Regions from separate parts of the Pseudomonas sp. DNDY-54 genome, predicted to be linked through region 1. Evidence: predicted binding sites of a transcription regulator. Region 1 holds the regulator's gene; each other region holds the start of a gene.

The links. Region 1 encodes sigma-54, which starts transcription at its own class of promoters, with help from an activator protein. Its sites were predicted from a motif close to ANTGGCATNNANNTTGCTNT; they were not measured.
Region 2: nirB (nitrite reductase large subunit NirB) is a predicted target of sigma-54. The motif match lies at 1,322-1,341, and genes of this name have one in related genera.
Region 3: fliD (flagellar filament capping protein FliD) is a predicted target of sigma-54. The motif match lies at 1,856-1,875, and genes of this name have one in related genera.

The regions. Positions count from the first base shown of each region.
Region 1 is NZ_CP082271.1:3,403,299-3,406,576, reverse strand. It holds gene rapZ (RNase adapter RapZ) at 1-181, opposite strand, end outside; gene ptsN (PTS IIA-like nitrogen regulatory protein PtsN) at 302-766, opposite strand; gene hpf (ribosome hibernation-promoting factor, HPF/YfiA family) at 773-1,081, opposite strand; gene K4O48_RS15855 (RNA polymerase factor sigma-54) at 1,165-2,673, opposite strand; gene lptB (LPS export ABC transporter ATP-binding protein) at 2,822-3,278, opposite strand, start outside.
Region 2 is NZ_CP082271.1:1,937,092-1,940,369, reverse strand. It holds gene K4O48_RS09135 (aldo/keto reductase) at 135-959, opposite strand; gene nirB (nitrite reductase large subunit NirB) at 1,567-3,278, shown strand, end outside.
Region 3 is NZ_CP082271.1:172,219-175,496, forward strand. It holds gene K4O48_RS00820 (flagellar export protein FliJ) at 1-174, shown strand, start outside; gene flgM (flagellar biosynthesis anti-sigma factor FlgM) at 700-975, shown strand; gene flgN (flagellar protein FlgN) at 972-1,412, shown strand; gene fliD (flagellar filament capping protein FliD) at 1,900-3,258, shown strand; gene fliS (flagellar export chaperone FliS) at 3,255-3,278, shown strand, end outside.

The DNA.
Region 1 (3,278 bases):
CGTCGATGGATACCGCCACTTGTGGCTGCAGCAACTCCGTGTGCAGCAGCGCTCGCTCCGCCAGTTCCGGCAGAAGGCCGGCGGGCAAATTGTCAATGCAATAGAAGCCATTGTCTTCAAGTACGTTGAGCGCGGTGCTTTTGCCGGACCCGGAGCGACCGCTGACGATGATCAGGCGCATGCAGTGGGTGGCACGAAGGCCAAGATGCCTCGCTTGAGGCTGCTTGGGAGAGATGAGCGTTGGCAGGTTTGGGGCACGTGTCTCTTCCTCACTCAGCGTGGGCGGCAAAACACCGCTCTGCTAGCGACCGCTTTGAATATCGACAATGGCTTGATACAGATCCTGCCCCGACGTGGCCTGCCGCAGGCGTTCACGCACCTCTTCGCGGTCCAGCATGCTAGCAATCTGACGAAGCAGTTCGAGGTGCTCGTCGGTGGCCGCTTCGGGCACGAGTAACACAAACAGCAGATCGACGGGAGCGCCGTCGATGGCATCAAAGTCTACTGGCGTGTCGAGCCGCAGTACGGCACTGAGGGGCGATACACAGCCAGGCATACGGCAATGAGGAATGGCAATGCCATTGCCGAAGCCGGTTGAGCCAAGCTTCTCGCGGGCAATGAAACTCTCGAAGATAGTCTGCGAGTCCAGATCGGGGAGATCCTGGCCGAGCACCTTAGCGATCTGTTCCAGGACGCGTTTCTTGCTACCACCCGGGACGTTCACCAAGGAACGTCCGGGGGTCAGAATGTTTTCGATTCGGATCATGATGGGTCAGCGAGCAAGTAAGCCCTGGTTATGGTCGAGCTGTTTTTCTTTGTGCTTGATAAGTTGCCGGTCAAGTTTGTCGGCAAGCAAATCTATGGCCGCGTACATATCGCTGTGTTCGGCGTTGGCAATGACTTCGCGTCCGGCTACATGCAGTGTGGCTTCGGCTTTCTGCTTGAGCTTTTCGACCTGAAGGATCACTTGGACGGCAATGATGCGGTCGAAATGTCGCTCCAGTCGGTCGAACTTCTCCTCAACGTAGTCACGCATGGCTTCTGTGATTTCTAAGTGAAGGCCAGTGATGTTGATTTGCATACTGCATCTCCTTTTCTGCCACTTGCGATTCGGCGGGCTAAAACGCCCGCCACCGAAAGAAATCGAACAAGTCGCCTGGGCATCTACATCAACCGCTTGCGCTCGCTGGATGGTGCAATACCGAGTGATTCGCGGTATTTGGCGACGGTGCGGCGTGCAACATTGATACCTTGTGCCTCCAGTAGACCAGCGATCTTGCTGTCGCTCAATGGCTTTTTAGGGTTTTCCGCGGCGACCAGCTTCTTGATGATTGCCCGTATCGCTGTGGACGAGCATTCACCGCCTTCGGCTGTGCTGACATGGCTTGAGAAGAAATATTTCAGCTCGTAGATGCCGCGCGGGGTATGCATGAATTTCTGCGTTGTGACCCGCGAGATCGTCGACTCATGCATCCCTACTGCCTCCGCGATATCGTGTAGCACCAGCGGTTTCATGGCTTCATCCCCATGCTCGAAGAAGCCGCGCTGGTGTTCGACGATCTGCGTGGCAACCTTCATCAGCGTCTCGTTGCGGCTTAGCAGGCTCTTGATAAACCAGCGTGCCTCTTGCAGCTGGTTGCGCATGAAGGTGTTGTCAGCGCTGGCATCGGCGCGTTTGACGAAACCGGCGTACTGCGCATTGACACGCAGGCGGGGCATGGCATCCTGATTCAGCTCAACCAGCCAGCGGCCGTTGTGCTTGCGAACGATCACATCGGGTACAACGTATTCCGGCTCACCCGCTTCGATTTGCGAGCCGGGTCGCGGATTCAATGTCTGGATCAGATCGATGATCTGGCGCAGCTCGTCTTCTTTGAGCTTTAGGCGGCGCATCAACAGGCTGTAGTCGCGACCGCCGAGAATCTCCAGGTGATCACTCACCAGCCGGAGTGCCTCGCTTAGCCAGGGAGTTCGCTCGGGAAGCTGGCGAAGCTGCAGTAACAAGCACTCTCGCAAATCCCGCGCCCCGATACCGGCCGGTTCAAACTGTTGGATGCGGCGCAGTACAACCTCCACCTCATCGAGCTCGATTCCCAGTTCTGGATCGAATGACTCAAGCACCTCTTCAAGGGTTTCGTCGAGATAGCCCTGAGGGTTGATGCAGTCGATCAGGGTGGCGGCGATGAGACGATCGGTGTCGCTCATGGGGGCGAGGTTGAGCTGCCAGAGCAAATGGCTTTGCAAGCTTTCGCCCGTTGAGGTCCGGCTGGTGAAATCCCATTCGTCGTCGTCACTGCTGGGCAGGCTGCTGGCGCTCGTCTGGTAGATATCTTCCCAGGCGGTATCTACGGGCAACTCTTCGGGGATGCGGTCCCCCCAGTCGCCTTCCTCGAGGTTCTCCACCGTATTGATGGGCTCCTCATAGTGAGCGTCTGGTTCGGCCGTCTCGGTGGAGGTGCTCTCTGATTTTTTTTCGACGGACTCCGCCATTGGATCGGAGTTGTCGAAGTCGTCTCCATCCTCTTCGCGTTCGAGCATCGGGTTGGAGTCCAGCGCTTCCTGAATCTCCTGCTGAAGATCGAGGGTGGAGAGCTGGAGTAATCGTATGGCTTGTTGCAGCTGCGGAGTCATCGTCAGCTGCTGGCCCATCTTCAGGACTAGCGATGGTTTCATGGCAGAGGACTTCGAACCTTATTTGCCGGCGCAACCGCGCCTGTTCCGATTTCGCTGGCGCAGCTGGCGCCAACGTAAGCAAATTATATGCCTGCTTGAGAAGCCTTTGCCTAGCCCTAGACGACCGTCTCGGTGGAAAAAAGCAGGATCAGAGTCTGAATTCGTGTCCGAGGTAAACTTCTTTGACCAGTTGATTGGCCAGGATCGTCTCTGCATCACCTTCGGCAATCAGTTGACCATCGTTGACGATGTAAGCGGTTTCGCAGATGTCCAGCGTCTCGCGGACGTTGTGGTCGGTGATAAGCACACCGATTCCTTTGGCCTTGAGGTGGTGGATGATCTGCTTGATGTCGCCAACAGAGATCGGGTCGACACCGGCGAAGGGTTCATCCAGGAGAATGAACTTGGGTGCGGTAGCCAACGCGCGGGCAATCTCGACACGACGCCTTTCACCACCAGACAGGCTCATGCCCAGGCTGTCGCGAATGTGATGAATATGAAATTCCTGCAGCAGGCCTTCCAGCGCCAGCTGTCGCCCGTTGCGATCAAGATCCTTGCGTGTTTCAAGGATCGCCATGATGTTGTCGCTCACGGATAGCTTGCGG
Region 2 (3,278 bases), 1.5 Mb from region 1:
CCACGCGGTGTGCGGGGTACTGCGGCGTCAGGCGGATACCCTAGGAAGAGACTGTGTCAGGAATATGGCCTTGGCCAGGCGAACCGACAGAAGGCTGTATCCGCTGGTACTGCCTGGGCGGTATCGGAACGTGCTCAGGCTACCGCATGGCCGCGGGCTGCTTCGGCAAGGTGAAACCAGGTGGGCGTATCCAATTGCAGGTGCACACCGTTAAGGGCTTCTTCAATCCTTTCCCAGCGCAGACTGCCGAGAATCGGGACCGGACAACCCGGCAACTTGCGCACCCAGGCAAGCGCGACCTGATTGGCCGTGGCGCCGAGCGCATCACCCGCCTCCTCCAGCACGGTCTGCAGCGCTGGCACGAAACGGCCACCCGCCATCGGCGACCAGGCCAAGACCTGTAACCCCTCTGCCTCAAGGCCGTGCAAACGGCCATCCCACGCATAATCTTGAGCCTGCAAGGACAGCTCGATCTGATTGCAGCGTAGCGGCAGCTCGCGCGCCAGGACCTGACACTGCAGCAGCTCCGCATTGGAGACGCCCAGCCAGCCGACCTTTCCGCTGCTGACCAGGTCATCCAGCGTCCGGGCAACTTCGTGAATGCGCAACAAGGGGTCGGGCCGGTGCAGCAGAAAGCCGTCCAGACGCTCGACGCCGAGCCGCTTGAGTGTGCCTTCGACCGCTTCGACGAGATGGGTCGCCTCGGTGTTGTAATGCTTGACCTTCCACCGCGAGCGATCCTGATCGGCAGGCACGATATCGGCCTTGCCGATCAACTGGATCTGTTGACGCAACGCCGGGCTCAGTTTCAACGCAGCCCCAAAATGCGCTTCGCACTCACCGCCACCGTAGATGTCGGCATGGTCGAAGCCGCTCAGGCCGCGCTCGACACAACGCTCGATAAAGCTCAGCAAGTCCTGCGGTTGTGCCAGCTCGGGGTATTGCATCAGCCGCATCATGCCAAGCAACAGGGGTTGTTCGATGACCTTGTTCACGTGATCTCCGCGATTCGTCAGTTGATAAAGCCAGCAGCAGGATAGGCACGCTGCCATCGGCAAGTCGTGTACTGACCGACTACCGGGGCGCAACGTTCGGCTCGGGCCGAAACGTTTGCCATATCGCCCCAAATAGGGGAACCGGTCTCTTGCACCGCACCCTTCTGGGTCGGTGCCGCGCCTCAGCAAGCGGAAACGGATGTGAGGGCTGTGGGAATCATTGGTGGGCTGAAGCCCACCCTACGGTAGACGGAGGTTGCGTAGGGTGGGCTTCAGCCCACCAGTTCCTAGCAGCGGTTCCCTGGACGCTGCCACCTGCACCCACCACTGGCATGCAACCTGCTATGTCACCTTCAACACCTGCCGACCGATTCGGCAGAGCTTCCCGCGGTCAACGAAGACCATCAGCCACACATGGCACGGGACGGGTGCAACGGGCAACGTCGCTCGCACATCACCCCCACATTCCATGAATACCAGGCAAAGGCGCCTGGAGCTGCCCGACAGCTCCAGGCGCCTTTTTTGTTTTTGTACGACGACGCCGTAGCGCGGCATCGACGGAGGACCAGGCATGAACGCAATCATCACCCCGATCAAGAGTGAAACATTGATCGTGATCGGCAACGGCATGGTGGGACACCACTGTGTCGAGCAGCTGATCGAGCGCGGTGCGCTGAGCCAGTATCAGTTGCACGTGTACGGCGAAGAGCGCCAGCGTGCCTACGATCGCGTTCACCTGTCCGAGTACTTCGGTGGCCGCGATGCCGACTCGCTGGCCATGTGCGAAGCGGACTATTACGCCACTCACGGCGTGCATATGCACCTCGGCGTGCAGGTGCTGGAAATCGACCGTGAGCGCAAGGAAGTGGTCACCCGCGAAGGCCGCCAGCCGTACGACAAGCTGATCCTGGCCACCGGTTCCTACCCGTTCGTACCGCCGATTCCAGGCGCCGAAGGCAACTCGCGTCTGGTCTACCGCACCCTGGATGACCTTGACGCCATTCGCGCCGCCGCCAGCAATGCCAAGCGCGGCGTGGTGGTCGGCGGCGGCCTGCTTGGTCTGGAAGCGGCCAACGCACTCAAGTCGCTTGGCCTGGAAGCCCATGTCGTGGAGTTCGCTCCACGCCTGATGCCGGTGCAGCTGGACGAGGAAGGCGGTAAGGCGCTCAAGGCCCGTATCGAGGCGCTGGGTGTCGGCGTGCATCTGTCCCGCGCTACGCAGGAAATCGTCATCGGTGAGGAATACGCGTACCGGATGAACTTCAACGAGGGCGCTGATGGTAGATGTGAGTATCTGGAAACCGACCTGATCGTCTTCTCCGCCGGTATCCGCCCGCAGGATGCACTGGCCCGCAGCGCCGAGCTGGAAATAGCACCGCGCGGCGGCGTGGTCATCGATAACGACTACCGCACCAGCGATCCGTCGATTTTCGCCATCGGCGAGTGCGCATCCTGGAACGGCATGGTCTTCGGCCTGGTTGCGCCCGGCTACACCATGGCGCGTAACGTCGCAGCCCTGCTCACCGGCGAGCCACATCAGCCTTTCAGCGGCGCCGACATGTCCACCAAGCTCAAGCTGCTCGGCGTCGATGTCGGCTCCATCGGCGATGCACACGCCGCCACGTCAGGCGCCAAGAGCTACCGTTTCATTGATGAAGCGAATGCGAGCTACCGCCGTCTGGTGCTGTCCGAGGACGGCAAGCGCGTCATCGGTGCTGTGCTGATTGGCGACAACAGTTATTACGACACCCTGCTGCAGTACGCGCAAAACGGCATCAAGCTGCCGGCCGATCCGTCCAGCCTGATCCTGCCGCTGTCCGATGGCGCACCGACGCTGGGCGCCGACGCCCTACCCGACACCGCCACCATTTGCTCATGCCACAACGTTACTAAAGGCGCGGTGTGCTGCCAGGTCGACGCCGGAATCACCGACCTCGGTGAGCTGAAAGCCGCGACCAAGGCCGGCACCGGCTGCGGCGGTTGCAGCGCGCTGCTCAAGCAGGTCTTCGAACATGAGCTGACCGCCCGTGGCGTGGAGGTCGACAAGAGCCTGTGCGAGCACTTCGCCCACACCCGCCAGGAGCTGTACGGCATCGTCCGCGTCGAGGGCATCATCAGTTTCAATGAGCTGCTGGCCAAACACGGCCGCGGCCACACTGGCTGCGACATTTGCAAGCCGGCGGTAGGCTCGATCCTCGCGTCCTGCTGGAACCAGCCGATCACCGATCCAGGCCTGATCCCGCTGCAGGACACCAACGACACCTTCATGGCGAACATGCAAAA
Region 3 (3,278 bases), 1.2 Mb from region 1:
CAGGCGCTGGCGCGGATTCAGCAGGAGCTGTTGCAGGCCATGCGCAGCGAGAAGGTGGTCGAGCATGTGATCGACGCCAAGATGCTGCAGTGGCAGCAACTGCTGCTGGCGCAGGAGCAGAAAATTCAGGATGGTTTGGCGGCTCAGACCTGGTGGCGCAATCAGACTGCCTAACGAATGGGTGGTGGGTGTGGCGTTTACGTGTTCGCTCGGCCCCGGCCCCTCACCCCAACCCTCTCCCCGGAGGGGCGAGGGGGCGTGTACGGCGTGATAGCGGAGTGGGTGAGGGGCGTGGAGGCCAGACCGGAGTTGCTGCCCAAGGTAAGGCAGGCAAGATCTGGTCGAGGCCGCTCGCGCCTCGCTGGCGGGAGCTGCCAGAAGCACTGACCCGTTGGCGCAGTTTGCGGCGCCAGAATCCCTGCAAGCGATCGTCAACTTAGGTGTCACCACTGGACGCCGCCGTCGTGGGACAGTCGAAACAGGCAAGGCGTCGTGTTGATCACGCCGTCGATAACCCGCACGGCCAGCCCCCTCTCCCCGCTTGCGGGGAGAGGGTTGGGGTGAGGGGTGGTGGCCAAGCCAGCCGCCGATGTGAGGATCAATAAGGGTCCCGTCCGTCACCCCCGGCAAAAAAACATTTAAGGTTTCCGCCCGAGCGGTCGCTTGTTAGGCAGTAACCACCGAGTTGGAACGAAAATCATGGAAATCAGCCGGCACTTCAAGCCCGCCTCCGTCACACCTACCGAGCTTTCAACGGCCCGTCAGGTCGCCGCTCGCCCGGCTGCTCAGCCAGCCGCACGTCAAGCCGAGAGCCTGCCGTTGGAACAGATGCACGACGCCCTGCGCGCCATGCCCGAGGTCGATCTCGACCGCGTCGCCGCGATCAAGCAAGCCCTGCAGCGCGGTGAAATCTCAACCGACGTGGGCGAGCTGGCGAGCAGCATGCTCAGCTATCACCGCGGAAGCGATGCGTGAGCCAGCGCGAGAAACTGCTTGCCGTCGTCGATGACGATTTGCAGCAGGATTGCGGGGATTACCTCGCCCTGCGCGAGCTGATGCAGGCGCTTTACGGCCGCCTGCTGGAACGCGATGTGCCTGAGATCGACCGTATCAATCTGCAGATCACCGTTCGCGTCGAAGCCATTGCCGCGCGCGCCCAGCGCCGCAGCAAGGTCCTGGCTGCCTTCCGGCTGGAGCCGACGGGTGTCGGCATGCGCCGCCTGCTCTCCAGCTGTTCGGGCGGGCGCGGTGAGTCGCTGCAGCAGCACTGGCAGCAGGTCGGTGATCTCGCTGTGCAGTGTCAGCAATTCAACGAGCACAACGGCAAGCTGCTCGCCATGCACCACGACATCCTTCAGCAGCTGCTCGCCGGTGGGCAAGACGCCCGGCTCTATTCGCCTCAAGCGTACTGACGCTCAGTCCTTCGACGTTCCCTCTTCACCCTGAACAACGCACGTCGCGCTGGCCTTGTGATGCGGGGCAGCGTGTAGGGCCTCACGGGCGGAGCGGTGGATGTGAAAAGCGACATCCATCCTACGTGACGGGCTCCAAGCGTCAGCATTCCCAACGTCAATCCCGAATCTCGACCTGCCGCAGCCAGCATTGCCACATCGCGCCGCTTCGCGGACCCGACTTGCGCCGGCGCGGGCGCTACTTATTCAGTTGCTTGGAAAAGAATTAATCCTTTTCCTTCTCCGCTTTAACTCCCTCGCCTCTGACGTCGCCTTTACAGAGAGATGTTCCGCCCGTCGCGCAGGCGGAAACGGCGTTTCCCCGTTTCCTTGTCGCGTCGCGTAGCGGAAGCCTTTTTTCTGCATGCTGCTGGCTGAAGTGCCCGTAATACGGGGCTTTCAGAACTGGCATCCAACTTGCTGTACAAGAATCCAAGAGGGGATGGTCATGGCTATAAATTCCGATTACGTACAACAGATGTCGACGCAGTTGGCCACTTACGAAGTCCAGGGTTCGCTGGATCGGCTTAACCGTAACGAATCACGCTACAAGGCTCAGCGCGACGCGCTGAGTTCGCTGCGCACGTCGTTGACTACGTTCAAGTCGGCCATCACCAAGCTCAACAGCAGCACGACGAGCATGCTGACCAATAGCGCGACCTCCAGCCAGGAGGGTTACGCCACTGCCACCGTTGGCATGACGGCGCAGCCGGGCAGCTACGACTTCTTTACCGAGCAACTGGCCAGCGCCCATCAAGTCGCGCTAAATGGGCTCACCTCGGCCGACATCGGCGCCGGGAAGCTCACCATAGGCCAGGCTGGCGCTTCATTCGATATCGACCTGAGCACCATCGACAGCGACGGTGATGGTAGTAAGTCGCTGGAAGAACTGGCGGCGGCCATTAACAATCATGCAGCCAACACTGGTACGCAAGCGACCCTGGTGCGCAGCAACGGGGAGGTCTCGTTGGTGTTGTCCAGTGAAGCGACCGGCGCGTCCAATGCGATTACGCTGACTACCGCTGGCACCAGTGCCGGGTTGGACGCCTCCATTACCAGTAAGCTCGAACTGACCAAAGCTCAGGACGCCAAGGTTCGTCTCGGTGGCGAGACGGGCATGCTACTGACTAATTCCAGTAACACCTTCGATAACGTGATCGAGGGCGTCAGCGTGACGTTCACTAAGACCCACACAGCCGGCGAGCAGGCTTTGAACATGGTGATCGCCCAGGACAAAGCCGGCACCAAGGCCAAGGCGCAGACCTTTATCGATGCCTTCAATGCCTTGATGACCAGCTTCGACTCGCTGACCGCCAGCGGCGGCGAGAGCGCCAAGCGTGGCGCGCTGGCCGGTGATTCCAGCATTCGCTCCATCGAGAGCCGGCTGAACGGCCTGCTGCGCACCGACTTTGGCGGCAAGAGCCTGATCGAATTTGGCATCAGCGCTGACCGCACCGGCAAATTGACCATCGACGCGACGCGTTTTGAGGCCGCCGTGGCCAACGATCCGGAAGGTTTCGAGGCGCTGTTCACCGGCAAGGACAACCTGCTCGACAGCATCGACAAGACGGTCGCCAGCTACACCAGCAGCACCAACGGCATGCTGAAGAACCGCATGGACACGCTGGACATGAGCCTGCGCCGCATCGACGAACAGTTCGAAAACCTTCAGCAGCAGTACGACACCCATTACAGCCGCTACCTCCGGCAGTTCACCACCATGATGCAAACCATGCAGAGCATGGAGCAGACCAGCGGAATGTTCTCGATGCCAACCCCATCGCAAGCTAACGGATTGTTCTCATGAACAGCTATCACCCCAACGAC